3 regions of the Burkholderia sp. 22313 genome follow, and region 3 is predicted to be linked to each of the others. Evidence: predicted binding sites of a transcription regulator. Region 3 holds the regulator's gene; each other region holds the start of a gene.

Region 1 (9,398 bases), on a different contig from region 3:
CCGCCGAGTGTTCGCCGATACCGGCGGTGAAGACCAGCATGTCGAGGCCGCCGAGCAACGCGGTCAGCGCACCGGCTTCACGCACGATGCGATGGACGTACAGCGCCAGCGCATCGCGGGCCTGCGCGTCGCCCGCCGCTTCGCACGCAAGCAGTACCCGCGGATCACCTGACGCACCCGAGACCCCCTTGAGCCCGGACGCGTGGTAGAGCAGGTGGCCCAGTGCGTCGCCCGACAGCTTCGCAGTCTCAAGCAGGTGCAGGACGACGCCGGGATCGAGCGTGCCGCAGCGGGTGCTCATCATCAATCCGTCGAGTGCCGAGAAACCCATGGTCGTCGCGACACTGCGGCAGTCGCGCAGCGCGCACAGGCTCGCGCCGCTGCCGAGATGGGCGGCGATCACGCGGCCATGCGCGCGCGCGCCGAACGATTCGTCGAGCGCGACGGCGAGGTATTCGTACGACAGGCCATGGAATCCGTAGCGGCGCACGCCCCGGTCGAACCATGCATGCGGCAGCGGCAGCAGTTGCTCGACACGCGGCAGCGTGCGATGAAACGCCGTGTCGAACACGGCGACTTGCGGGACGTCCGGGAACGCGTCGCGCAGCGCGTCGATCGCGTCCAGGCTGTGCGGCTGATGCAATGGCGCGAGCGGCGTCAGCGTGCGAAGCGCGTTCAGCACCTCATCGTCGACGGCCACCGGCTCCACGTACCGCATGCCGCCGTGCACGACGCGATGCGCGATCGCGCCCAGCGCGATGTGCGGCAACTGCGTGCGGATCCAGGTCGCGATGCGCGCGAACACGGCACGGTACGGATCGTCGGCAGCCAACGACAGCGTACCGCACGGTTCGGCATCGAAGTGGATCGACACGCTGTTGCCGGTCGCGACCGCTTCACCTTCGTGCAATGGCCGCCGCGCGGGATCGCCGTGCGGCGGGTACGCAAAGACCGCGAACTTCACGCTCGACGAACCGGCATTGACGACGAGCAGCGCGAGCGTGCGCATCGGCCGGTTCAGTGCGACATCAGCACCGGCATCGTCATCGACGCCAGCACCGTGCGCGTGGCGCCGCCCATCACCAGCTCGCGCCAGCGCGGATGGCCGTAGGCGCCCATCACGAGCAGATCGGAACCCGTTTCATACGCGCGCGACAGCAACGTGTCGCCGATCGCCGACCCGTCGCCGGCATCGATGTCGAGCACGTTCACGTCAGGTGCATGGCGCGCCAGCATCAGTGCGGCATCGGCGGCCGGAATGCGCGCGCTCGCCGATGCAGAATCGCCGTCGACCACGGCAGCGAGCGTCGTGCGCTTCGCATGTTCGAGAAAGGGAATCGCATCGTGCGCGGCGCGCGCGGCCTCCCGGCTGCCGTCCCAGGCGACGAACACCCGTTCGCCGACCGACGGGAATGCGCCCGAGTACGGCACGAACAGCACCGGGCGACCGGCGGACAACACGAGATTCTCGGGAAACTGGTCGTCGATATAGGTCTCGGGATCGTTCGGGTCGCTCGGGCCGGCGATCACGAGGTCGGCAAGACGTGCGGCGCGCGGCACGGCTGCATTGGCGCGCTCATCCGCGCGAATCCATGCAGCGGGCACTTTTGCGCGAGCGGCTTCCGCATGGAACAGGCGTTCCAGCGCGGCCAGCCGTTCGTCGCGCTGTTCGCGGTGCGCGCGGAAATAGTCGGCGGACCCGGCCATCACGTAGAACGAATGCGGTTCCGGCGTGTAGACCGCGAACAGACCCGTCAGGTGTGCACCGAAGCGCCGGGCGAGACGCAACGCGAATTCGAGCCGCGAATGCGCGCGGGCGCTTGTATCGAGGTGCACGACGATGCTCTTGTAGCTCATCGGAATCGCTCCATCGACGGGTGATCCGCCAGTGCAATCCAGTCTACGAAGCAGGCTTTCCGCGCGCTTGACTCAGATCAACGGCGCTCGTGCGCCGCGGCCGCACAGTGAAACGGTCGCGACGCCGATGCGGGGTGTGCGGCACGAGGCAGGATGCCAACCCATTGATCGGATCGAAAAAGGGAAGCCGATGAGCACGTACGCTTTGACGACACCGAATGACGTTTGCCGCGCGGGCTGCGACCTCGCGTTGCGGATGGTCGCACTGAACCGCGACTGGCAGCACGAATGGCATGCGCTGGCAGGGCGGCGCATCGATCGGGACCGTGACGCGGTGCGCCGGCTGCAGCGGGCGTTTGCTGAAACGCCGGAATGGACGGCCTTCGCCGTGGCGACGCAGCGCGTGATGCGCGACTACGCGATCGCGAGCGTCGCGATCTGGCAGGATGCCACCGAGATGTGCATGCGTTCGCAATACGAGAGCGCCGGTGCATGGCGCAGCTGGTTGCGCGAATACGGCGCCGGTGCGCTGCCGCGCTATCAGACCGACTGGTTGCCCGATCTGGGAAGACTGGCCGTGGTCAACGGGGCCAGTATGCCGTGGGCCGAGTGGATGGCGGCATTGGAGCGCGGGATCGAGGATGCAGCCGGCGCGCATGACGAATCGCCGGTTGCCGACCGGCCCGTGAACGGCATTGCCGACGCACGGGAGCGCGACCATGTGCGCTGAGCGTGTCGCGTTCGTCACCGGCGGAATGGGCGGGCTCGGCGCCGCGATCAGCCGCCGCCTGCACGATGCCGGCATCACGGTGGCGGTATCGCACACGGAACGCAACGACCACGTCGCGACCTGGCTCACGCACGAACGCGAGGCGGGCCGGACGTTCCATGCGTTCGAAGTGGACGTTGCCGACTACGATTCGTGCCAGCATTGCGCGGCACGCGTGCTGGCCGAGTTCGGGCGTGTCGACGTGCTCGTCAACAACGCCGGCGTCACGCACGACGCCACCTTCGTGAAGATGACCAAGCGCATGTGGGACGCGGTGTTGCGTACCAATCTCGACGGCATGTTCAACATGACGAAGCCGTTCGTGCCGGGCATGATCGAAACCGGCTTCGGGCGGATCGTGAACATCGGCTCCGTGAACGGGGCGCGCGGCGCATACGGGCAGGCGAACTATGCGGCCGCGAAGGCGGGCATCCATGGCTTCACGAAGGCGCTGGCGCTCGAACTCGCGCGCCACGGCGTGACAGTGAACACGGTCGCGCCCGGCTACCTGGCCACCGCGATGCTCGAGTCGGTGCCGAAGGACGTGCTCGACACGAAGATCCTGCCGCAGATACCGGTTGGCCGGCTTGGCGACCCCGACGAAATCGCCGCGCTCGTCACGTTCCTGAGTTCCGACGCGGGGGCTTTCGCGACCGGCGCGGAATTCGACGTCAACGGCGGGATGTACATGCGATGAGCGCATCCGTCATGCGTGCGCGGATCGGGCACGAATCGATGAGGCCACCGGGTACGGACGAACCTGCGTCGAGCGCGACCGAATGTGCGCAAGCCGCCACGACGCCCGCCGAACGATGGAACCGCGCGGCGCATGCGAACGTGGCCGCGATGACCTTCGGGCTGTCACCCGTATCGCTTGCGCTGGCCATGCTCGACTGGGGCGCGCATCTGGCGGTGTCGCCGGGAACATGCTTCGAGCTCGCGACGCAGGCGTGGCTGGCGGCCGTTGCACCGGCGGCAAACCGGGGCGAGGGCGAGGCCGACGCTGCAGACCCGAGTGGCATGACCGTGCACGCGGGGCAGGCTGATCCGCGCTTTGCCGCGCCGGCGTGGGCCGGATGGCCGTTTCATGCGTATCGCGACAGCTTCCTGTCGATCCAGCGTTGGTGGCAAAACGCGACGCGCGGCGTGCCGGGCGTCGAACCGCATCATGAGAAACTGGTCGGATTCGCCGCGCGACAATGGCTCGACGCCTGCTCGCCGGGCAATTTCCTGGCGACCAACCCGGTCGTGCTCGACGCGACGATGCGCAGCGGCGGCGCGAATCTCGCGGCGGGCTTCCGAAACTGGCTGGACGACGTGCACGCGTGGCTCGATCGCGCGAACGGCACGCGGGCCCGCGACGCACGCACCTATCTGCCGGGGCGCGACGTGGCGATCACGCCGGGCCGCGTCGTATGGCGCAACGCGTTGTGCGAGTTGCTGCAATACGACCCGACGACGGCCGACGTGGCACGCGAGCCGATCGTGATCGTGCCGTCGTGGATCATGAAGTACTACATCCTCGACCTGCAGCCGCACGATTCGCTGATCCGCTTCCTCGTCGATGCCGGCTACACGGTGTTCGCCGTGTCGTGGCGCAATCCGGGCGCGGAGGCACGCGCGCTCGGCCTCGACGATTATCTGCGCGACGGCTGCATGGCGGCGCTCGACGCGGTCCGGTCGATTTGCGGCGAAGCCGTTCATGCGGTCGGCTATTGCCTCGGCGGCACGCTGCTGACGATCGGTGCGGCGGCGCTCGCGCGCGACGGCCGTCAACACGAGGCATTGCGATCCGTCACGTTGCTGGCGGCCCAGACCGATTTCAGCGAACCCGGTGAACTGGGTCTCTTCATCGACGCCAGCGAACTGTCCGCGCTCGATGCACTGATGTGGCGGCAGGGTTACCTCGACGGCGCGCAGATGTCTGCCGCATTCCAGATGCTGAACGCGCGCGACCTGATCTGGTCGCGGATGATGAGCGAATACCTGCTCGGCAAGCGCACGAAGGCGAACGACCTGATGTCGTGGAATGCGGACACCACGCGCATGCCGTATCGGATGCACACGGAATACCTGACACGGCTCTTTCTCGACAACGATCTCGCGGCGGGCCGCTACTGCGTCGACGGGCGGCCGGTCGCGCTGTCGGATATCGACGTGCCGACGTTCGTGGTCGGGACCGAGCGCGATCACGTGTCGCCCTGGCGTTCCGTGTACACGCTCCACCTGCTCACGCACCACGCGCTGACCTTCGTGCTGGCGTCCGGCGGCCACAATGCCGGCATCGTGTCCGAGCCCGGCCATTCCGGGCGCCACTATCGCTGCGCGACGCGCGAGCCCGGCGCGCCTTACCGCAGCCGGCACGACTTCGTGAGCGAAACGCCGGTGGTCGACGGATCGTGGTGGACGTGCTGGCGCGACTGGCTGCACGCGCATTCGTCGGGCGACGTGCCGGCACGTGTGCCGGCCGCCGGTTTCGCCGCGGCACCCGGTACCTACGTGCTCACGACATGAACGACCACCTGCAGCGAGATCCGCCGGGCGGCGCGCGCCTGCCCGGACTGCTGCCGCGGGCGGACGGCACACTCCCCGAGCTGATCGCACGTGCACGCAGCGCGCCACCGCTCACCGTCGCCGTCGTGCATCCATGCGATACGGCCAGCCTCGTCGCGCTTGCTGCGATCAACACGTCGCCGCTGGGCGCATCGATCGAGCCGTTGATCGTCGCACCGCGCGCGAAGGTGCTGCGCGTGGCGCACGAGGCGGGCGTCGATCTGGCGACGTGGACGATCGACGACGTGCCGCACAGCCATGCGGCAGCGGCACGCGCGGTGGAACTCGCGGCGTCCGGCCGCGCCGGCGCGCTGATGAAGGGCAGCCTGCATACGGACGAGCTGATGGGCGCGGTCGTCGCCGCGGAATCGGGGCTGCGCACGGACAAGCGCATGTCGCATTGTTTCCTGATCGAAACGCCTGCGTATCCGAGGCCGTTCATCCTGACCGACGCGGCAGTCAACATCGCACCGGATCTTGCGCAGAAGGCGGCCATCACGCAGAACGCGATCGACGTCGCCCATGCGCTGGGCGTTGCCTGCCCGCGCGTGGCGGTGCTGTGCGCGGTCGAGACGGTCAATCCGGCAATGCGTTCGACGCTCGACGCGGCGGCCTTGGCGAAGATGGCGGAGCGCGGGCAGATCACCGGGGCGATCGTCGACGGCCCGCTCGCGTTCGACAACGCGATATCGCAGCGGGCCGCGCGCGACAAGGGGATCGATTCGCCGGTTGCCGGCCGCGCCGACATCCTGGTGGTTCCCGATCTCGAAGCGGGCAACATGCTCGCGAAGCAACTCGAATACCTGGGCGGTGCCGCGAACGCAGGCATCGTCGTGGGCGCGCGCGTGCCGATCGTACTGACGAGCCGCGCCGACAGCGTTGCCGTGCGGGTCGCGTCCTGCGCGCTCGCGGCATGGCTGGCGCAGGATCGGCATGCGCCGGCGTTGGCCAGCCAACAGGCCGTCTTTTCGATGGAGGAACAGCGATGAAAGCACTCGTTTACCACGGCCCCGGGCGCAAGGCGCTCGAACAGCGGCCCAAACCGGAATTGCAGTCGCCGACCGATGCGATCGTCAGGGTGACGCGCACGACGATCTGCGGCACCGATCTGCACATCCTCAAGGGCGACGTGCCGACGTGCGAACCCGGCCGCATTCTCGGCCACGAAGGCGTGGGCATCGTCGAGCAGGCCGGCGCCGCGGTCGACTCGCTGAAGCCAGGCGATCACGTGCTGATTTCATGCATCTCGTCGTGCGGCCGCTGCGAGTACTGCCGCCGCGGCTTGTATTCGCATTGCACGACCGGTGGCTGGATTCTCGGCAACCGGATCGACGGCACCCAGGCCGAGTACGTGCGCATCCCGCATGCGCCGACCAGCCTGTACCGGATTCCGCCGGGCGCGGACGAGGACGCGCTCGTGATGCTGTCCGACATCCTGCCGACCGGATTCGAATGCGGCGTGCTGAACGGCAAGGTGCAGCCGGGATGCTCGGTCGCCATCGTCGGCGCGGGGCCGATCGGGCTGGCCGCGTTGCTGACCGCGCAGTTCTATTCGCCGGCGCGGATCATCATGATCGACCCGGACGGCAACCGGCTCGAGATCGCCCGACACTTCGGCGCGACCGACTGCATCGACGGCCGCAGCGGCGACCCGGTGGCGGAAGTGATGAAGCTGACCGACGGCGTCGGCGTGGATTGCGCGATCGAAGCGGTCGGCATTCCGGCGACGTTCGAGATGTGCACGGCGCTCGTCGCACCGGGCGGCGTGGTCGCGAACATCGGCGTACATGGCGTCAAGGCCGACCTGCACCTCGAGAAACTGTGGGATCGCAACATCTCGATCACGACACGGCTCGTCGACACGGTGAGCACGCCGATGCTGCTGAAGACCGTGCGCGCCGGGCGTCTCGATCCGAAGCGCCTGATCACGCACCGGTTCTCGCTCGACGACGTGGAAGGCGCGTACGACACGTTCGGGCGCGCCGCGCAGACCCATGCGCTGAAGGTGATCATCGAAGTCGGCTGATGATGCGGTCGCGCGTGACGGGAGCCGCGAACATCTGCGTCCCGCCACGCGCGACCGGCGCTTTCGCCGGCAGCGCCGTCAGGTCGGTCAGGTCGAAAGCGCGGCAGGCTCCTGCGTGCCGCCGGCCTCGACTTCGTCCAGATCGATGCACTGCGCGTAAGTCGGCACTTCGCACGGCCAATGCAGGGTCTCGGAAATACGCCGGCGCAATGCATCCGCCGCGGCGGGTTCGCCATGCGTGATGAAGGTCCGCACGGGCGCACACGGCATCGTGCCGAGCCACTTGAGAACCTCTTCGTAGTCGGCATGGGCCGACAGCGCCGTGATCGACTCGACCTGCGCGCGCACGCGGACGTACTCGCCGTGAATCTTCAGCGTCGGCTCGTGTGCGGCCAGCGCCGCACCGCGCGTGCCGACGGCCTGGTAGCCGACCAGCGCGATCGTGTTGCGCGCGTCGGGCGCGTAGCGGCTCAGGTGATGCAGCACGCGTCCGCCGGTCGCCATTCCGCTGCCGGCGATGATGACCATCGGGCCATGATGTTCGGCAATCGCCTTCGACTGGTCGACCGACCGGATCATCGTCGCCGCGTGGCCGAGCGCGTTCGCTTCGGACGCGCTCAGCCGGTGTTCGAAGAGATGATGGCGATAGATTTCGGTCACGTCCGTCGCCATCGGGCTGTCGAGGAACACCGGGACGCGCGCCATGCGGCCGGACGCCTTCAACCGCGCGATGTAGTGCAGGATTTCCTGTGCTCGGCCGACGGTGAAGCAGGGCATCACGACGACCCCGCCGCGCGCGAAGGTCTGGTCGAACATCGCGGCCAGTTCGTTCTCGGGATCGGACGCCGGGTGCAGCCGGTCGCCGTACGTCGATTCAACCACCAGGTAGTCCGCATGCGCGGGCGGCCGCGGCGGTTGCATGATCGGGTCGTGATACCGGCCGAGGTCGCCGGAGAACGCGAGCACCTTGTGATCCCAGTGCATCACGACGCTCGCCGCCCCGAGGATATGCCCGGCCGGCAGCAGTCGGAACGTCAAGCCACCCGCCAGCGTAGTGCAATCGTCGAACGCGACAGGCTTCAGCAGGTGCAGCGCGCGCTGCGCGTCGTCCAGCGTGTAAAGCGGTTGCGCCGGATGATGCTTCGAGTAACCGTGCCGGTTCGCGAAGTCCGCTTCCTCTTCCTGCAGCCGCGCGCTGTCGCGCAGCATGATGTCGCAGAGTTCGGCGGTGCCCGCCGTGCAGTACACCGGCCCGCGGAATCCGTCGCGCACCAGCACCGGAAGGTAGCCGGTGTGATCGATATGCGCGTGCGTGAGCACGACCGCGTCGAGCGTGTCGGGCGCGAGCGGCAGCGGGTGCCAGTTGCGCAGCCGCAGGTTCTTCGTCCCCTGGAACAGGCCGCAATCGACGAGGACGCGCCGGCTGCCATGCTCGACCAGATACTTCGAGCCGGTCACGGTTTCGGTCGCACCGAGAAAAGTCAGTTTCATGGATCGCCTCGCGCAGAGTCGACGGAGCAGTACGTCGATTACATCCCGAACGCGCGCGCGGCGGTTGACCGAAATCAGGAATTGCGGGATCGCCTCGCGCGCCGGACGAAATTCCCGGACGGCGCCCGGTTTGACGACGATCAAGCCTCGGCCTCGGCGGCGGCAGGATAGTGATTCCGTGCGCGCATGCGGTGCCGTGTCGTGGCCCCGTTATCCGCGCATGCCGCACGTGTGCCGCGTGTCGGTATCACGCGTCTTTCGGGATGAATCCATCATGACGTTGATCGCCAATCTCGATGGTGCCGGGCCCCTTTACCGGCTGTGTTTCGTCCGCTCGCCCTGGGCGTGGTTTACCTGCTTGCCGCTCGACGAGCAATGCGGCGAGCGCTGGGCGGACGTGCCGTACCAGAGCGCCGCGAAACCGCCGTACAGCGATTCGCGCGCGCAGTTGCTCAGGGTTGCGTTCGACGCGCCGAGCCTGTTGCCGCCCGAGGCCGGGCGGCACGGGCACGCCTGGAGCGTCCAGCAGATCAACCACGGCGCCGCGCCGTGGCTGCGCAGCGAGGATTTCATCGATGCGATGACGCTGGCCGTGCCGGCCGGGGCGACGCTCGCCGCGTTCGTCGAGACGATCGAGGCCGCGGGCGGCACCGTCTATGGTCCGCTCGGCTGGGCGGAGTTGCCGCCGTGGCAGCGTCCCGA
Region 2 (9,398 bases), on a different contig from region 3:
GATCGCGTGCCAGATCTGCGCGGCGGATTCGCAATAGGTGAATAGCGCCAGGTCGCGGCGGTCGATCATCCCTTCGTCCGCGAGAAACGCCAGGTCGACCGCGCGGCGCCAGTAGGCTTCGCCGACGAGGATGACCGGCAGCGGCGCGATCTTTCGCGTCTGCAGCAGCGTCAGCACTTCGAACAACTCGTCGAACGTGCCGTAGCCACCTGGAAAAAAAACGGCCGCTTTCGCGCGTTCGAGCAGGTGCAGCTTGCGAATCGCGAAATAGTGAAACCTGAAGCAGAGATCCGGCGTGATGTACGGATTCGGCGCCTGTTCCCGCGGCAGCTCGATATTGAAGCCGATGCTCGGTGCGCCGCGCTCGTATGCGCCGCGGTTGGCGGCCTCCATGATGCCGGGGCCGCCACCGGTCACGATGGCGAGCCGTGCGGTGCGCGTGCATCGATCGGCGTAGGCGACGATGCGCCCCAACTCGCGCGCGACGCGGTAATACGCGCTGTGCTCGACGAGCCGGCTGGCGGCCGTGACGGCACGACGCCGGCCCGCGTCGTGCGGACGCTCGGCGAGCAGGCGATTCGCCTCGTCCAGCCGTGCATGTGCGACGGCCGGCGCGACGATGCGCGTGCTGCCGTAGATCACGACCGCATGACCGATGCGTTCATTCTGCAGGCGCTCCTCCGCTTTCCAGTAGTCGAGTTGCAGCCGGATGCCTCGCATGCTCGCGCGCTGCAGCAGCGTCGCGTCTTCATCGGCCGCGGTGCGTTGCGGGCTTTGGGCGAGGCGTCGTACGCGATACGAGGTGCGTCGGATGCCGTCGTTTCCGTCGATGGCATTCGACCGCGCGGCTAGCCGTTTGCCGCGCGCCTTCGCGATCGTCGCGTCGGACGCGGCACGGTGGCGAGCGTTGCCGTTCGTCTTGCCGGGGAGAACGCGTTTGACCATGGGCGACATGCGTTGAAGGGGCGCGCGACGGTTACTGGCTCAACACCCATTGAACGAGCCGATGCGCGTCGTCGGGGGAGAGCGGCCCGCCGCGATCGATCGCGGACGGCATCGGCGTGTCGCCCCAATGCACGCGGCCGCCGACGCGCAGCTTGCGCTCCAGTTCCGCGCCGGCATTGGGATCGCCGCGGTACCGATCCGCAATCTCGTGGAATGATGGCCCGAGGAACGTCATGTCGAGCGTATGGCAGAACATGCAGTGCTGCGCGTTGACGAGTTCGGTCGGCTCGGGCACGGCAGTCTGCGCTGCGGCCGTGCCGGCCGTTGCGGCGATCACGCAGACGACCGTGCAACGCATGATTCTCATGTTCGTTTCCTCGTCGAATTCAGGCCACGGAGATCACTTCGTCGAGCGGGCGACGCGGCGAATGCGGCGTATGCGGGCCGCGCCCGACACGCAGCAGCAATTGCGGCGAGCCGCGAAACCCGAGCATGTGGCACAAGTGCGCGCGCAGCCCGGCCGTCTCGATCGGCTGATTCAGGTACGACGCGGTATAACCGGCGCGCGTCGCCACGAGCAGGATCCGCTCCAGCGCCTGGCCGGTGGCGAGCCACGCCTCGCGATCGTCGCGCGCGGTCGCGATGCAGACGATCAGCGGCGATGCGCCGACGAGCTGATGATGCAGTGCGGCCAGCCCGTTGCCGAGATCGAAGGTCCGTACCGCCATCGTCACGACGGGCGCGGCGAAGTCCAGCAACGTCGGCACGCCGGCCGCGAATGCCGGCATGCCGTCGACGTGCCGGCGCGGATCGATCCAGCTCGCCAGCTCGCGACGAAAGCGCGGGTCCGCGAACTGTTGACGATCTGCCTCGGCGACCAGCTCGGCGACTCTCGCGCGATGCGCGATCGAGTCGACGCACGCGACCTCGGCGCCTTCCGCAACGCCGGCCGCGATCAGCTCGTGCTGGATTTCTTCCGGGATGGCGCTCGATTCGAACGGCGCGCGTGTCGTGACGCGCGCCTTGATCGCATCGAACAGTGCGCCAAGGGACACATCGGAATAGCCGTCGTCGCAGATCCGGACGAGTGCAAGGAGATCGGGGTCGACTTCGGAAGGAAACGTGCTGATCGTGTGGGCGAGCCCCGCGTGATTGAGCGCGACACGCAGATTGAGCAACGCTGCCCCGCAGCTGATGATCAGCTCGCGATCGAATGGATCGACCACGGGCAATGCGCGAACGCGGTCCGCGCAGACCGAAATCGTGGTGCCGTTGACCAGGAAGCGCCACGGCTGGGAATTGTGGCTGGACGGAGCCAGCACCGCGTAGCCCAGCAGCGACCGCAGGTAACGGTCGGGACGGGTGCTTGCGGCAAGCGGGGGAACGGCTATCATTTGATCGTCTCCAGGTCGCCGCTCTGGCGGCATGACGCCACTTCATCGTGTCAGCAACGGGGCGGCGGCCGTTGACCCACATCAAGCGCCCGGCACCCGGTGGTGCGCGCGCGATGTGCAACGACCAGCCTTGGAATGCACGGCGTGCGGCGACGATTGCGCGGGGAGGCGAACATGCTTGCGATGATGTTTGACGGCAGCACACCGCACTTGCGCGAAGCGCGCATGCCGGCGCCCTCGCCGGCCGCGGGTCAGCTACTGATCGACGTACATGCGTGCGGCGTATGCCGGACCGATCTCCATGTCGTCGACGGTGAGCTCGCGCACCCGAAGCTGCCGCTGATCCCGGGGCACGAAATCGTCGGAACGGTGCGCCAGTCAGGCGAGGGCGTGACGGGCGTGGCCGTCGGCGACCGGGTGGGCGTTCCCTGGTTGGGTTCGACGTGCGGGCATTGCGCGTATTGCCGATCCGGCCGCGAAAACCTGTGCGACAGCCCGGGATTCACCGGCTATACGATCGATGGCGGCTATGCCGAGTGCACCGTTGCGGACCATCGGTATTGCGTGCCGCTGCCGCAGCGCTATTCCGACCTGGACGCCGCGCCGCTGCTGTGCGCCGGGCTGATCGGTTATCGAACCTTGCGCATGGCAGGCGACGCGCGCCGGATCGGCATCTACGGTTTCGGCGCGGCGGCCCATCTCGTCGCGCAGGTTGCACATTTCGAAGGACGCAAGGTGTTTGCGTTGACCCGGCCCGGAGATGTCGCGGCGCAGCAGCTGGCACGGTCGCTGGGCGCGGCATGGGCCGGCGGCAGCGACGAAGCGCCGCCCGAGCCCCTCGATGCCGCGCTGATTTTCGCGCCGGTGGGTGCACTGGTGCCGGCCGCACTCCGCGCGCTCGACAAAGGCGGGATCGTCGTGTGCGGCGGCATTCACATGAGCGACATTCCGGGATTTCCGTACGCATGGCTGTGGGGCGAGCGCCGCATTGCGTCGGTGGCCAACCTGACGCGTGCGGATGCCGTCGAATTCATGCGGATCGCCGCTGCGATGCCGCTGCGAGTCGAGGCGGTGCGCTATGCGCTGACCGATGCGAACCGGGCGCTCGACGATCTGCGCGGCGGGCGCGTGTCGGGTGCCGCCGTGCTGAGCATGCGGGGCTGATCCCGCCGACGTGCCCGCGGCGCGCTCAGATCTGCCGGAGGCCTTCCGGATCGACGATCCGGATCTGCTTGCCTTGCGCCGCGACGAGCCCCTTGCGCTGGAACTTCGACAGCATGCGGCTGACCGTTTCGAGCTTCATCCCGAGATATTCGCCGATTTCGTCGCGCGTCATCCGCAGGATGAATTCAGCGGCCGAGTAGCCGCGTGCCTTGAAGCGCGAGGAAAGATTCAGCAGGAACGCGGCCACCCGCTGCTCGGCCGTCATCGTGCCGAGCAGCAGCATCTGGGAGGACTCGCGCACGATTTCGCCGCCCATCATCTGATACACGTGATGCTGCATCGTCCGCACTTCGCGGCACATCTGCTCGAGCTGGCCGAACGGGATGATGCAGACCGTGCTGTCCTCGAGCGCGATGGCGTCGCCGTTGTGGTGCCCCGTGTACACGCCGTCGAGCCCGAGCGACTCGCCGACGATCTGGAAGCCGGTGATCTGCTCGTCGCCGTCGCGATGCATCACGATGGTCTTGAACGACCCGGTTCTCACCGCATAGATGCTGCTGAACGTGTCGCCCGCGCGAAACAGCGTTTCCCCGCGCCTGACGTGGCGCGTCGTGCAGATCATCGCGTCGACGCGTGCGAAATCGTCAGGAGAAAGATCGGGCGGCATGCATACGCTGCGTAATGCGCACGTCGAACAGCGGGATGCGGCGCGCTTCGGCTGGTCCACCGGTGCGACGGGATGCAGCGGGATGAACGGGCGTAACGGGCTTAACGGCATGGTCGTCGAGACATCGGCATTGCTCTGCATGATCGGCTCCAGTTCGGGGGCAGCGACGGTTCGCCGTCAGGCGGGATCGCGCTGGCCGTTGTACCGGCGGCCTTGGTCTCTGCCGCCTTCCTGATGGAAACGCCGCACCGGACGGGCCGAGAGACCGATACGCCAGTCTCGACGGTGATGCTGTCTTTGCTCCGGGAGGCACGCTGGGTTGTTTTTCTTGATGTGCAGTATGGACGGTGCGCGACGTCAAGAAAATCAGCCGGAATTGAAGATGCGGTAGGTGACGTGGAAGTGCTGTAGGACGTTTCCTACAGAGGTGCGGCGTCTTGTCGCAATCGTTGCCGATGGGATTCCGTCCGCCGGAGGAAACCGAAAATGGCCGAAGAACGGGGCGTCGGCAGGGTGCTGACGCCGCCGGAGCGGGGCGCGCACCGGAAAGCATTAACCGACTGCCTCGTTGCCGTCAGAGCTCGTCCGGGTCATCGAACAGCTTGTGGCGCAACGCGTAGCGTACGAGTGCCGTGTCGTTCGGCATCTGCATCTTCTCGAGGATCCGCGTCTTGTACGTGCTGACGGTCTTCACGCTGACGCAGAGCGCCTGCGCGATTTCGGAAATCGACTCGCCGGAAGTCACGCGCCGAAACACGTCGAACTCGCGGTCGGACAGGCGCTGGTGCGGCAGGAGATCGGACGGCTCGTTCAGGCTCTGCGCGAATTGCTCCGCCATCGTCAGGCTGACGTAGACGCCCCCGGCCGCGATCTTGGTCAACGCGGCGACCAGTTCCGCGCTGGCGCTTTCCTTGGTCATGTAGCCGGACGCGCCCGCGCGGAACGCACGCACCGCGTACTGCTGTTCGGCATGCATCGTCAGCACGAGGATATGCAGTGCCGGCTTCTCGTCCTTGATCTGCTTGATCAGTTCGACGCCGTTGCGGCCGGGCATCGACAGGTCGAGCACCAGCACGTTGGCGTCCGTGTCGCGCATGAGCGCGATCGTCGAAGCACTGTCCTGCGCTTCGCCGACGACGTCGAAACCGCTTGCATTCTGCAGAATGTGCCGCAGTCCGTCCCGGACGAGTGCGTGGTCGTCGGCGATGAGTACCCTGATCATGACAGCACATCTCCTTGCTGGATGGCGTGAAGCGGTAATGCCACGGTGATCGTGAATCCCGCTCCCGGCCGGTTGTCGATCGTCACCGTCCCGTCGAGCATGTGCGCGCGCTCGCGGATGCCGATCAGGCCGAACGACGGGCGATCGCGCACATCGTGGCGGTTCTCGGGCGCGCCGTGACCGTTGTCGGCGATGCGCAGCATGCAGTAGCCGTCCTCGACTTTCAATGCGAGCGTCACGTTCGTCGCGTCGGCGTGCCGCGCGACGTTGGTCAGCGCCTCCTGCACGATGCGGAACAGCGTGGTGGCGCCGGTGCTGGTGAACGCGGTGTCGACGGGGGCGATGTCGCGGTCGACCGTGATCCTGTAGCGGCGCGTGAAGTCGTTGGCCAGCCATTCGATCGCCGGGACGAGGCCCAGGTCGTCGAGCATCACGGGCCGCAGATCGGCCGCGATGCGCCGAACCGACGCAACGGTCGAATCGATCAGGCGATGCATGCCGCCCAGCTGCTCACGCACACCGGTCTTGGGGGCGACACCGCCCGCGAGCGCCAGTTCGACGGCGGAGAGATCCATCTTGAGCGCGGTGAGTTGCTGGCCGAGGTCATCGTGCAATTCGCGCGCAATCCGCGTTTTCTCTTCCTCCCGCACGTTCTGCAGGTTGGCGGACAGGTCGCGCAGTTCCTCGCGCGACTGCTTGAGGGCGTTTTCCGCTCGCACCCGCTCGGTGACGTCGCGCAGCATGACCGTGTACAGCTTGCTGCTGCCGTCGCGAATCTGCGAGATCGACGCCTCGATCGGAAACTCGGTGCCGTCGCCGCGCAAGCCGAACAGCACGCGTTGCCGTCCCATCTGCCGCTCCGACACGCCGGTCACGCCGAATTGCTCGACGTGCCGCGCATGCGCGGCACGGAAGCGCTCGGGGATGAAGCGGGCGAGCGGCGCACCGATCGCATCCATCGCCGAGACGCCGAACACGCGTTCGGCGGCCGGATTGAAGATCACGATCGTCTGGTTTTCGTCGACGGTAATGATGGCCTCCATCGATGACCGGATGATGGCCATCATCCGGGCTTCGGTGGGCCGGGTGTCGCCAGCCTGTACACCCGCGAGCGGGCGCTGCGCGGCGACCCGCCGCACGAGCGCGGCCAGCGTCAGCGACAGCGCGATGCCGGCCAGCAGCACGGCCATCGCGGCGTCGGACACGGCGGCGCGCGGTGCGCTGTAGTGCAGCGTGAGCGGTGTGCCGCCGAACGTCAGCGCATCGGTTCGCGTGAACGTATCGCGGGCTTCAGCGTTGCCGCCGCCGGCAAAGCCGCCGGAATACACGGGCGCCGCCGGATCGTCGGCGACGATGTCCATGCGCAGCCGGTCGAGCACGGACGAATCGGCCAGTCGAGCGGGATTCAGCGACGCATAAACATATCCGGTCACGCTCGCGTGCCGGGGTCCGGACAACGCCCGCTCTTCAGCATTCGCATAAATCGGCAAGTACAGCGTCAGTTCCGTACGGGCGATCGTCGCATCGGTGCTGTCCTGGATCGCGTTCGCGGCCAGCGCGGCCTTGCCGGTTTCTGCCGCCCGCTGCAGTGCCAGCCGGGTCGGCTGATCGTCGATGGCGACGCTCGGATCGATTCTTCCGATACGACGGACGGGAGATTGCAAGCCGTCCAGATCGAGACTGGCGAGATAGCCGCGCCACGCTGGCCCGGATTGCGGCGCGGCCAGTGTCGACGCGAAGCCGCGCGCGCCACGCAACACGGCAACTGCGCCGAGGAGGCTGCGCCTGAGCTCCGCGGTCGCGAGCATCGCGGTTTGCTCGAACCTTGCCTGGGCGGCTTGCCGGGCCTCGTTCTGCAATGAACGGGACGCCGAAAACGTTGCAGTCAGACCCAGCGCCAGCGTCAGCAGCGCGGCCATGGCCGCATGGCGGGCGGGCCGAGTCCGTTGCGGAGCCGGCCCGGCCTTGAAGGAGGGCGCATTCACTGTCATTGCCGTTCATCCTGACGGATTTCGCCGGCGGCTGGCGGGCCGCGAGCCGGACGCGAGGCACGAAAAGCGGGGCGGACCGGAAGTGCGATGGCGCCCGAAATTGTGCGCGCTTTGCCGGCGTTCGCCAATCGGGACCGATGCGGACGGGCGCGCGTTGCAGCCTTGATCCGTATCAACGGAACGGGGTTCGGCGGGAGCAGACTGGCTTGACCAACCGATCGAATCCGGACGACAGCAGGGAGGCGCCATGTATCAAAGGATCTTCGCGGCACTCGACGACAGCCGCGGTGCGCGGCTCGCGCTCGACGAGGCGATTTCGCTCGCCCGCGATTCGGGCAGCCTGATCATCGCCATGTGCGTGGTATCGGACGCGCGGCGGCTGACCGACGCCGACAGCGGCTATATCGACCAGCGCGACCCGGCCGGACTGGATGCGGACAAGGCCGCGATCGCGGTCTCGGACGCGAAAGCAGCGTTTCAGCTCTCCGGTGTACGCGGCATCGCGCAAACGATCGACGCGTATGGAGAGGACGTTTCGGACGTGCTGGCGCGAGCTGCCGCCGAATGCGACGCGGACCTGATCGTGATGGGCACGCATGGCCGTCGCGGCGTGCGCCGTGCGTTGCTCGGCAGCGTGGCCGAATCGCTGGTGCGCATCGCGGACCGGCCGGTGCTGGTGGTGCGGGAGGGCCCGGGCGCGGGCGCTGGCATGTTGTGACGGTCGTGACAAAAGAAACGAGCAGCCACAAGCGGCTGCCCGTTTCACTCGCTCAGTGAGACAGCAGAACCGGCACCGTCATCGTCTCGAGGATCGTGCGCGTCGCACCGCCCAGCACGCGTTCGTGCATGCGTGCATGGCTGTACAAGCCCATCACCAGCAGATCCGCGTGCAGATCGGTCACCCGGTTCAGCAACGTCGCGCCGACGCTGACCGTCCGGTCGCGCGGCGTGGTCGAGAACGACGCGCGAACGCCGTGCCGTTCGAGATACGCGGCGACGTCGACGCCCGCCGGTGTCTTGTCCGGATCCGGATTCCCGCGGGTGACCGTTTCGACGTTGACGAAGCGCGCACGGGCGAGCAGCGGCAGTGCGTCGGCCATCACGCGGGCGGCTTCGCGCCCGCCGTCCCAGCCGATCAGCACGTTCTCGCCAAGCGTTCGCACGTCGCCCGCGTAGGGCACGACGATCGCGGGGCGTCCGCTACCCATCACGACATCCTCGACGAAATGGCGAGCGACGTAGGTCATGCGGTCGTCCGGGTCCTCCTGGCCGAGCACCAGCAGATCGGCGTGGCGCGCATGGAGGATCGCGGCGGCCGTCGCGTCGCCGGTCGGCGCCTGCCATTCGACCGTGTTGCGCCCGGCGCGCTCGGCGGCTGCCAGGAATCGCTCCTCGGCTTCCTTGCGCCGCTGGTCGCACAGGCGTTCGTAGACGGCCAGCTTCAGCGGTTCGTCGGGGCGTCGCAACGGTTCGAACAGATCCTGGCAAACCACGTAGAGGCCGATCAGGTGGGCATTCCAGCGTCCCGCGAGTTCGAGCGCGAGATCGACGCGCGTCGAGCAGCGCTCGCTGTCGTCGAGATGGACGAGCAGGGTCTTGTAGCTCATGACGGCTCCTTTTCGGTCGATGCGGCAATGGTCTCGGCGGACGCCTTCGATGCGCAGCTCGCCGGAATCATCAGAACCGGGCACGTGGCATGGCGCAGCACGCGCTCGGCCACGCTGCCGAGGACGAGCCGGCGAAAACCGCGCCGGCCGTGCGTGCCCATCACGATCAGGTCGGCGTTGAGCTCGCCGGCGAGACTCACGATCCGTTGGGGCACGTCCTCGCCCGCCGGCGCGACGTCGGAGATCTGCGGCGTGCCGGCCACGTCGCGTGCCTTCATGCGTTTCGCCGCGTCGTCCGTGACGCGCAGTCCTTCCTCCCGGAATGCATCGATCAGGATCGACGGATCGTAACCGTACGTGTCGTAGGCCGGCACCAGGAAATCGACGACGTAGACGGGGGTCAGCCGT
Region 3 (9,398 bases):
GCAGGATCTCGGTGATGTGCTGCGCGGCCGGATCGCCCGCATACGCGGCCTGGATGTCGCTGACCAGCAGCGCGCGAACCGACGGCAACTGCCGGCCGAACTCGCGCGCGATCTCGAACGCGCGTTCGTCGAGCTCCGCGAACGGCGTGTCCGCATGCTCGGGCAGGAACGGCAGCGCGCGGCGAATCTGTTCGGACAGGATCCGCAACGTGCTTTCGAGCGTGTGGCCGACGTAGTAATCGACGCTTTCGTCGGTCAGATCCGGCGCGCCATAGTGCGTCGGAAACATCGACGCGCGCAGGCCCGTGACGATCTTGCAGATCGCGTCGCGCGACGGCAGTTCACGGATGCCGCGCGGATGGCGCGTGCGATGGCGTTCCTCGCGCGATTCGCGCAAGCCGGCAACGATTTCTTCGAGGCCCCACTGACGGGCGGGTGATGTCGACATATGACAATGCAGGCAGCCGCGCTGGAACGCACGGCCGCTAATAAAGTGACGGGTTCCACAAGATTACCGCGTTTTCGTCCGGCAGCGGCATGCCGGGGGGGGGGGGGCGGCCGGGCGGCCGACGCTGCTGACGCGCGACCGGGTCAGATCGTGATGCTGCTCGCGTCGATCCAGCGCACGGCCCAGTCGCGCGCATGCGCGATCGCGGCGCCTTCGTCGTTGAACTGGAGCTCGATCGGAAAGAAACGGTTCGCGACGAGTTCCCCGTCGCTCGATCGGGAGATCACGACGTAAGGTTTGAACGAACCGTCACTGGCGCGCGCGGGCGCGCAATTCAACAGATAGCCGCGGTGCGTGAACGCAGTATTCGCTTGCATGAATCCGCCACCTCTAGTCCCTTGTTTGTTGTTCACTACCCGTCTTTAAGGGTGCTACGTGGCCCCCGGTGCGGGCAGAGGCGGCGAGACTGCATCCCCTGTCGCCGCTTCGCAGGAAAAGAATCATACTCTGTAGAAAACGGGTGTTCTAGCTGAAATAAATCAGGACAAATCAGCGCGCGCCATGCGAGCCCGGCGATCGCCCGCGCGCCGTTTTCCCGTCGTGCCCGGAACGGGATTTGCTTCGATCCGGAGCGCCTCGCCGCCAGGAGAGCCGTGATGGAAACGTCCGCTCAAGCACACATCGCGCATCCGCGCAGCGTCGAACTCGACAACGACGACACGCTCGACAGCACCGTCGACACCGACGGCAAGCATCGCGAGGCGGCACGTCTCGCGAGCGGCCGCGCCTTCTCGCCCGACCAGATCACGCGCAGCAACGCATCGCTCGTCAACGCGATGCCGGAAGCCGGCGACGGCTTCGCCGGGTTCGACAGCCGGCCGGGCGGCAACCATCCGGCCTTCGCGCTGCGGGCTGGCTACGCGGTGATCGAGAAGGGCTTCGCCGCGCCGTCGCAGGCCGCCGACGCCGCGTTCGGCCCCGTTCATCGCATGTACGGCAGCACGTACTGGCCCGGTCACGGACGCCGGCCGGAACGGGTGATCGAACTGACGGCGGTGCCGAGGTAGCGTGCGCGCCGTTTGAATCGATCGTTCGATTGGCGAATCGAAGCGCGACCGGCGATCGACGGTGGCGGATCGAGGTGCCGGCCTTTCGCGGCTTGCCGTCACACGATGCCCGCGCAACCGTATTCAGTGACGATGGCGTGTCCGCACGGCGCTCACGTGCTGTCTTCGCGCGAGCAGGCGTCGCGATTCATCGTCCGCGCGGCGGCTGCGGTCACGATGCGCTTCGCGCTTCGCCGCGCGCATCACGCAGTGCAGCATGCGGCGCGCGCATGGGCCGCCATCGCGGTACGCCGGCCCCGCCGCCGCGGCGCGACGATCGCGATGACCGCGACGTCGCTGCAAAGTCCCGGCCGTTGGTTTACCCTGCCTCGCAGCAACGCACGGCCCGTTCGGCCATTGCGCCGACTTCCGCTCAACCCGCCACTCGGAGACACTATGTACAAGCGCATTCTGGTTGCCATCGACGGCAGCGACACGTCCCGCCACGCGTTCGATGCCGCACTCGCGCTCGCGAAGCAGCACGGTGCCGAACTGCAACCGTTCTACGTCGTCGAGAACGCCGCGATCTATTACAACGTGCCGGGCTACGATCCGTCCGTGCTGCGCGACCAGCTCATCGCGCAGGGCACCGCGCTCGCGGCGGATTTCACGAAGCGGATGCAGGCTGCCGGCGTGAAGGGCGAAACGCAGATGAACGAGGCGTCGTCGCTCAACGACGTATCGACGCTGATCCTCGACGGCGCGAAGGCGTTCGGCGCCGATCTGCTGGTGCTCGGCACGCACGGCCGTCGCGGGTTCCGCCGCCTCGTGCTCGGCAGCATCGCCGAACAGTGCGTGCGGCATGCGACGCTGCCGGTGCTGCTGATCCCGGCCGCCGCGCACACGGACGAAGACGAGCAGGAAGGCTGAGCGGGCCGGCGCGCGCGTTGCAGCCGCGCAGGCAAACTGCGCGCATGCACGCCTGCCGCTGCGACGCCACGCGGCATGCGCGCACGGTCGCGACGTTTTGTCACCCGACAGCCGCAACTTGCGGTGGGACAATGATTTCGTCGATTCAACGCCGGAGTAAACGATCATGCTGACGCCCGTCGCCACACGTCCCGCCGCCCAGCCCCATGCAGGCAGCTGGGCCTCCCGCCAGGCCCCGCACTGCTCGTCGTGCGCCATGCGGCACCTGTGCATGCCGCAGGGCCTCGCGCCCGAAGCACTCAGCCGCCTCGAATCGGTCATCTGCGCGGCGCGCCCGGTCAAGCGCGGCGAAGCGCTGTTCCGCGAAGGCGACATGTTCGACAACCTGTACGCGGTGCGCTCGGGTTCGCTGAAAACCGTCGCCACGCGCCACGACGGCCGCGAGCAGGTCACGGGCCTCCACCTCGCGGGCGAAGCGCTCGGCCTCGACGGCATCTGCGACGACACGCACCCGCGCACCGCGGTCGCGCTGGAAGACAGCTCCGTCTGCGTGATTCCGTACAGCGCGCTCAAGTCGCTGTGTTCGGAGGCCGGCACGATGCAGCTGCGCATGCACAAGCTGATGAGCGAGCAGATCGTGCGCGAAACGTCGCAAACCATGCTGCTCGGTTCGCTGAACGCGGAAGAACGGGTCGCCGCATTCCTGCTCGACGTGTCGTCGCGTTACCTGAAGCGCGGCTACTCGCCGTCGGAATTCAACCTGCGGATGACGCGCGAAGACATCGGCAGCTATCTCGGCATGACGCTCGAAACGGTCAGCCGCACGTTGTCGAAGTTCCAGAAGCGCGGCCTGATCGAAATGCAGGGCCGCCTCGTGCAGATCGTCGACTTCGACGGCCTGCACCACGTCTGACCCCGCGCGCCGCCACCCGCCACGCCCGCCTCTACGGCGCCTTCCGCCCCGATCAGTCGAGGAACAGCGCCGCGCGCGCCTTGAGCGCCACGCTGAAATCGTCGAGCCAGCCGATCGACAGGCGCCAGCTCTGCCAGTAAAGCTCGATGTCGACGGTCCGCCCGCGCGACATGTCGACGAGCTCGCCCGCCGCCAGTTGGCGATCGACCATCCGGTCCGGGCACATCCCCCATCCCAGCCCCGTTTCGCATGCGCGCAGATAGCCCGCGACGTGCGGGATCCAGTGTTGCGGCGGATCGAGATCCGCGCGCGTCACGCGCCGGATGAAACGCGCCTGCAAACCGTCCTTCGGGTTGAACATGACGCACGGCGCGCGGCGCAGCGCATCGCGCGTGATGCCCGCGCTGAAATAGCGCGCGTAAAACGCCGGCGAACACACCGCGCGATAGCGGATGCGCCCGAGCCGCGTCGACCGGCATCCCTGGATCGGCTCGGCCTGCGCGGTCACCGCGCCCTGCACGCTGCCGTCGCGAATGCGCGCGGCCGTGTAGTCCTGGTCGTCGATCACGAGGTCGAGCAGGGTCTCGCGCTCGGTGCAGAACGGCCCGACCGCGTCGATGAACCAGGTCGCGACGCTGTCATCGTTGACGGCCACGCGCAACGTCGGCCACGCACTCGCGATCTGGCCCGGCAATGCGGGCATCCGGCCGCCCAGCTCGGCCTCGAGCAGCTGCACGCGCTCCGTATGGCGGCACAGCAGCGCGCCCGACGTCGTCGCGACGCACGGCTGGCCGCGCTTGACGAGCACACTGCCGACGCGCTCCTCCAGCAGCTTCACGCGTTGCGATACCGCCGACGGCGTGACGTTCAGCTCCTTGGCCGCCCGTTCGAACGAGCCGTGCCGGATCACGGCTGCGAGGGCGTCGAGCAACGCGTAGTCGAGCATTAGATTTCCTTAATCCGCATTAGGTGAATTAGCTTCTCTTATGTCATGGCTGCCCGCAGACTAGCGCTAACCGATTCACCCGTCTACTGCTTCTCGTCTCCCATCATGAACTGGATCGCTTTTTCCCACGGCGCCGCCCTGTGCGGATCGCTCATCGTCACCATCGGCGCGCAGAACGCGTTCGTGCTCCGGCAAGGCATCATGCGCGCGCATGTCGGCAAGATCGTGCTGCTGTGCGCGCTGTCCGACATGATCCTGATCGGCGCCGGCGTCGGCGGCGCATCGGTACTCGTCGAGCGCTATCCGACCTTCGTCCACGTGGTGCTGTACGTCGGCCTCGCGTATCTCGCATGGTTCGGCATCAATGCGCTGCGCCGCGCGTTCAAGCCGGGGCACGACACGCTCGACGTGCGTGGCGACACGGTCGCACCGCCGCCGCAAAGTGCGGCCGCGATCGTGCTGATGACGCTCGCGTTCACGTGGCTCAACCCGCACGTGTATCTCGATACGTTCCTGCTGATCGGCACGGCCGGCGCACGCGAGCCGGAAGGCACACGCGTCGCGTTCGCGATCGGCGCGATGTCGGTCAGCGTCGTGTGGTTCCTCGGGCTCGGATACGGTGCGCGACTGCTCGCGCCGTGGTTCCGCAAGGCCGTTGCGTGGCGCGTGCTGGATGGCGCGATCGGCAGCATGGTGCTGTTTCTGGCGGCCGTGCAGTTGCGATAACGCGTTGCGTCACCGATCGATCACGGGCGGCAGCATGCCGCCCGTTTTTCGTTCCGGCGCCGGAATCGCCGGCGCTTCCATTCGCGTCCCCTCGCGCACCGGCATCGCAAAATTCGGCTCCGCATCCAATCCGACAGCACGAATCATTCGATAACGGACGATGCATCCGCTATCCGCCGCCATTTCGCCGCATTCGCGGCTGTGTGCCCGCTGCACGATTCCAGCCGATGGGCGAGAATGTTTCAGCGTCCCGCGACAACGGCGCACGTGCTTCGCCCGTCCGCCGTCCCGTCGCATTCATTCCGGCCCATCCTGTCGTTCGATCCCTTCATCTCGCAGATATCGGAGAGCAACATGACACTACGCACCCTCGGCACGTCGGACATCCAGGTTTCACCGCTCGCCTTCGGCGGCAACGTCTTCGGCTGGACCGTCGACGAGAACGCATCGTTTGCGCTGCTCGACGCGCTCGCCGACACCGGCATCAACTTCATCGACACGGCCGACGTCTACTCGGCCTGGGCGCCCGGCAACCACGGCGGCGAATCGGAAACGATCATCGGCAAGTGGCTCAAGCGCTCCGGCAAGCGCGACCAGGTCGTGATCGCGACCAAGGTCGGCCTGCTCGAGGCACGCGCCGGCCTGACCAGGGACAACATCCTGAAGGCCGTCGACGATTCGCTGCGCCGCCTGCAGACCGACTACATCGACCTGTATTTCTCGCACCGCGATCTCGCCGACACGGCCCCGCTCGAAGCAACGCTCGGCGCGTACCAGACGCTGATCGACGCGGGCAAGGTGCGCATCATCGGCGCGTCGAACTACAGCGGCGCGCGCCTGCGCGAAGCCGCCGACATCAGCCGGCGCGACGGCCTGCCCGCCTACCAGGTGATCCAGCCGGAATACAACCTGATCGACCGCGCCGACTATGAACGCGACCTCGAGCCGGTCGTGCGCGACCTGAAGCTCGGCGTCGTCAACTACTACGCGCTCGCGAGCGGCTTCCTGTCGGGCAAGTACCGCAGCGAGGCCGACCTGAAGAAGAGCGTGCGCGGCGATCGCGTCGCCGGCTATCTCGATGCGCGCGGCCTGCGCATTCTCGCGGCGCTCGACGACGTGTCGGCGAAGCACGGCACGCAACCGGCCGCGATCGCGCTGGCATGGCAGATCGCGCGGCCGACGATCACCGCACCGATCGCGAGCGCGACGTCGCTCGCGCAGCTTGCCTTGCTCGGCGAAGCGATCCGCGTTCGGCTCGACGACGACGACATCCGCAAGATCGACGCGGCCAGCGCGGTCTGAGGGCGTCCACGGCGCGTCGCCGGCCTGAGCCGCGGAGGTTCGCGGTGCAACGGATCGATGGTTCGATGGTTCGATGGATTGCGACTCGGCGGCGCATCGGTGGTGCCGAGCATCGTGCCGGGCCACCCGCCCGCGCCGCGATGAAGGCACGATGAAAACGAAAACGGCGCATGAACCACGCGCCGCCTCGCCCCCCATTCCGCTGTATCAACCAGCGCTGCGCAGCGCCATCGGCGACGCGCCGCTGTGGATCTCGCCGTCGCAGAACAAATGCGTGCGACATCCTGATGGCGAAGGAAGCAGGTCCGCTACGGGCGTTCGGACTCGCCCTCGCTTCCCGTGTCCAAGCGCAGGCGCGCTACGACTTGTCCGAGACTGTAATACGCGACCTGCCGGCTTCGATCCGACTCATCCACACTGATTCGGTGATCGAAATCCATCTGGCCGGACGAGTCTCCCGTCAAAGCGATTGAGGATCGTCTGCTCAGCAATCGTAGAAATATCTTTCGCATGGCTCAAGCAATATTCAGCCGCATCACTTTTTCCCTACGTGCCGCACCCTGCATCAAAACGTTGAGATTGCTGCGATCGACATTCGCTCAACGACGGATCACTCGAAGCCAATCCAGGTGATCCCCGAACAACGAAGATTCGAATGCAGCTACCGGCCTACACTCCTTCCATCGCAATGCCTACCCTCCGCAACTCGGCCAACGCTTGAGCCAATAGTTTCCTCAGTCGATCGTTCTCGGCTTGAAGGTCTTTCAGCCTTCGTGATTCAGTCCCTTCCCCGACACCAAATTTCGCCCGCCAGGCGTAGAAGGAGGTATCGCTGAACCCGTGTGTCCTGCACAGATCCCGGACCATCACACCGGCCTCGGCTTCTCTCAGGAACCCCATGATTTGCTCTTCGGTAAAGCGCTTCTTCATCTCGCCCCGTTCCTCGAAACCGAACTTCGCCGGCATCCGGTGGTTCGCGCGCCAGAGAACATTTCGATCTCCCGCTTGCGTCCTCTAACTCGAGGCAGCACGTGACGAAATTTCCCTTTGTCGACTGGCGTACGATTCGACGACGAGATAAAGGGTGGCCTGAACAATCACGGCGAACGGTGTTGCCCATTGATACAACGACGGAAAAATCGACGCGTTACCGACACACACGCCACCGAGCGTTGCGATCAGGCAAGTGCTCAATCCGGTCCATCGCCAGTTTTCGACCGCCTGTAGCGTGGCATCGGATACATCCCGGGAACGTCTGACCCAGAACTGATCGACGAGGAGCAACGTGACGAAGCAAGCCATGGACATGCCGATATAGTTCAGGGCACTCGCGAGCAAGTGCGTGCCATCTGAAATCAACACGGTCGCGGCAATCGCGCAGAACACGACGATGACGACTCTTCTGCTGACCGCAACGCCAAGGAGATGCTCAACTGCGTTGACGAAGGCAACGGTTCCCGAGTAGATGTTCCCCAGATTGATTCTGAGCTGAGTCGTGCAGGCGAAAACAATCCCGCCCGCACCCAGCAACGAAACGAAGTAGATGCCAGGATTGCTTTCCCGCATCCTGACCGCGAACCAGATCCCCAGGATTCCGGTAATGCCGTAGCAAAACGCGGGAAACAACGCGCCCACGAACACCGTCCCTGCACGCAACTCGCGCTTGCGCACGAATCGTGCGTAGTCGGCCGTTACCAGGCCGATGATGAAGGCCAGGCCGTTGACGATACCCAGCACTTCCAGCAGATCCTTGAACGAACCCACGCCAACCTGAATCGCGGGGAGCGGGACGCCCGACGCAGGCAGCGCGGCTGCATTCCTCATCGCCCACACGACAAATACAACGAAGAGCACGAGACTTATCGCCTGGAATTTCGCCAGAACCTTCATGCCCGACCACACGAGCGGCAACATGACGAAGACCAGGCAGACATAGATCAACGCATGGGGAACATCAGGAAAGAGGGCCTGCAGCGAAGCCCCCATGATGCTGGCCTCCGCGACAAAGTAGGTCAGGCACGCCAGGCCGTAAGCCAGGCTGAACAACCCCGCTCCGCGGTACCCGAGCACGGTTCTGGCCCAGATGTTGATGCCAAACCCCGTCTCGATGGATCGGCGGACGAGCAGCACGCCGACAAACGTCGAGACACCGTATCCGTAGGCCAATCCGATCAGCGCTGCAACTACGCCAAACTTCACGGTAATGATCGACGCGATCTGGGCAAAGAAAAGCGCTGTCGCGATACCCAGCGTGGCGAAGAATATGGCGCCCCAACTGGTCCTTGCCTCCTCGGGAACCGGGCTGGACGCGTAATCGTCATCGGAGTGGGTTGATGCAGGCATACGGAAATCCCGAAACGCTCGTGTGAGAAAAAGGAGCAGGTTCCTGCGGACCTCACGAAGAAGGTATCCTCGTATCGGTCCGCAGCGCCCCGCTGATTGCACTCAGAACTTGTGCCGCAGCCCGACGGCCAGCACTTCCTGGGTGCGTTTCCCCGCCGCGATCCCGTACGAGCCGATCGACGCCTCCGCGGCGCCTTGTCCGTTTTGTCCGCTCGCGTGCTGATACCCCGCGAGCGCATAGACGTCCGTGCGCTTGCTCAAGCTGTAATCCGTGCCGATGTTCACCTGGTGGTACTTGGCGGACGAATCGCCCAGCGCGCGCGTGTAGTTGTAGCCGGCAATCAGCAGCAGAGCAGGCGTCGCCTGATACTGCGCGAAGATCGAACCGCTGTGATACTTCTCCGAGCCGGTGAACGTCGACGCAGCGTCCGCCGAATACTGGGCGTAGCCGTACGCCGCCCCGACCGTGACCGGGCCCGCGACGTAGTTGGCACCGATCCGCGCGATGTTGATCGAACGGGCCGATGCATAGGCCGCATTCACCGGTGAATTGAACAACGAGTCCGACGACGACGTGCCGCGATTGCCCAGCGTCGCGTTGCCGTTGTCGATATGGAGAATGCCGCCGCCGACGTTGAACGACGTGCTCTGATAGCCGACTGCTGCACTCCACGTCTGCCCCGACCCGGTGGATCCGGCGACACCGCCGGGCGCATACATCACCTCGGTCGAAACGCCGCCCCA

Evidence for each region. Region 3 encodes FNR, which switches genes on or off when oxygen is low (the NO sensors DNR and NnrR bind a similar motif). Its sites were predicted from a motif close to TTGATNNNNATCAA; they were not measured.
Region 1: the regulator FNR is predicted to act here: its motif matches at 1,925-1,938, upstream of ACTJKF_RS02635 (universal stress protein).
Region 2: the regulator FNR is predicted to act here: its motif matches at 7,546-7,559, upstream of ACTJKF_RS02615 (universal stress protein).

The regions. Positions count from the first base shown of each region.
Region 1 is NZ_JBQEON010000002.1:200,058-209,455, forward strand. Features, by position in the region: gene ACTJKF_RS02630 (acetate/propionate family kinase) at 1-1,009, opposite strand, end outside; gene ACTJKF_RS02635 (universal stress protein) at 1,018-1,857, opposite strand; gene ACTJKF_RS02640 (hypothetical protein) at 2,048-2,587, shown strand; gene ACTJKF_RS02645 (beta-ketoacyl-ACP reductase) at 2,577-3,323, shown strand; gene ACTJKF_RS02650 (PHA/PHB synthase family protein) at 3,320-5,140, shown strand; gene ACTJKF_RS02655 (bifunctional enoyl-CoA hydratase/phosphate acetyltransferase) at 5,137-6,168, shown strand; gene ACTJKF_RS02660 (zinc-dependent alcohol dehydrogenase family protein) at 6,165-7,205, shown strand; gene ACTJKF_RS02665 (MBL fold metallo-hydrolase RNA specificity domain-containing protein) at 7,293-8,696, opposite strand; gene ACTJKF_RS02670 (hypothetical protein) at 8,971-9,398, shown strand, end outside.
Region 2 is NZ_JBQEON010000002.1:190,308-199,705, forward strand. Features, by position in the region: gene ACTJKF_RS02575 (TIGR00730 family Rossman fold protein) at 1-954, opposite strand, end outside; gene ACTJKF_RS02580 (c-type cytochrome) at 977-1,312, opposite strand; gene ACTJKF_RS02585 (Acg family FMN-binding oxidoreductase) at 1,332-2,339, opposite strand; gene ACTJKF_RS02590 (zinc-dependent alcohol dehydrogenase family protein) at 2,514-3,503, shown strand; gene ACTJKF_RS02595 (helix-turn-helix domain-containing protein) at 3,529-4,281, opposite strand; gene ACTJKF_RS02600 (hypothetical protein) at 4,169-4,405, shown strand; gene ACTJKF_RS02605 (response regulator) at 4,745-5,392, opposite strand; gene ACTJKF_RS02610 (sensor histidine kinase) at 5,389-7,383, opposite strand; gene ACTJKF_RS02615 (universal stress protein) at 7,631-8,101, shown strand; gene ACTJKF_RS02620 (universal stress protein) at 8,154-8,990, opposite strand; gene ACTJKF_RS02625 (universal stress protein) at 8,987-9,398, opposite strand, start outside.
Region 3 is NZ_JBQEON010000035.1:23,697-33,094, reverse strand. Features, by position in the region: gene epsC (serine O-acetyltransferase EpsC) at 1-448, opposite strand, end outside; gene ACTJKF_RS25025 (hypothetical protein) at 592-825, opposite strand; gene ACTJKF_RS25020 (DUF3005 domain-containing protein) at 1,105-1,515, shown strand; gene ACTJKF_RS25015 (universal stress protein) at 1,951-2,424, shown strand; gene fnr (fumarate/nitrate reduction transcriptional regulator Fnr) at 2,591-3,337, shown strand; gene ACTJKF_RS25005 (LysR family transcriptional regulator ArgP) at 3,390-4,283, opposite strand; gene ACTJKF_RS25000 (LysE/ArgO family amino acid transporter) at 4,389-5,009, shown strand; gene ACTJKF_RS24995 (hypothetical protein) at 5,019-5,225, opposite strand; gene ACTJKF_RS24990 (aldo/keto reductase) at 5,364-6,311, shown strand; partial or broken gene ACTJKF_RS24985 (transposase) at 7,017-7,241, opposite strand; gene ACTJKF_RS24980 (purine-cytosine permease family protein) at 7,326-8,654, opposite strand; gene ACTJKF_RS24975 (porin) at 8,757-9,398, opposite strand, start outside.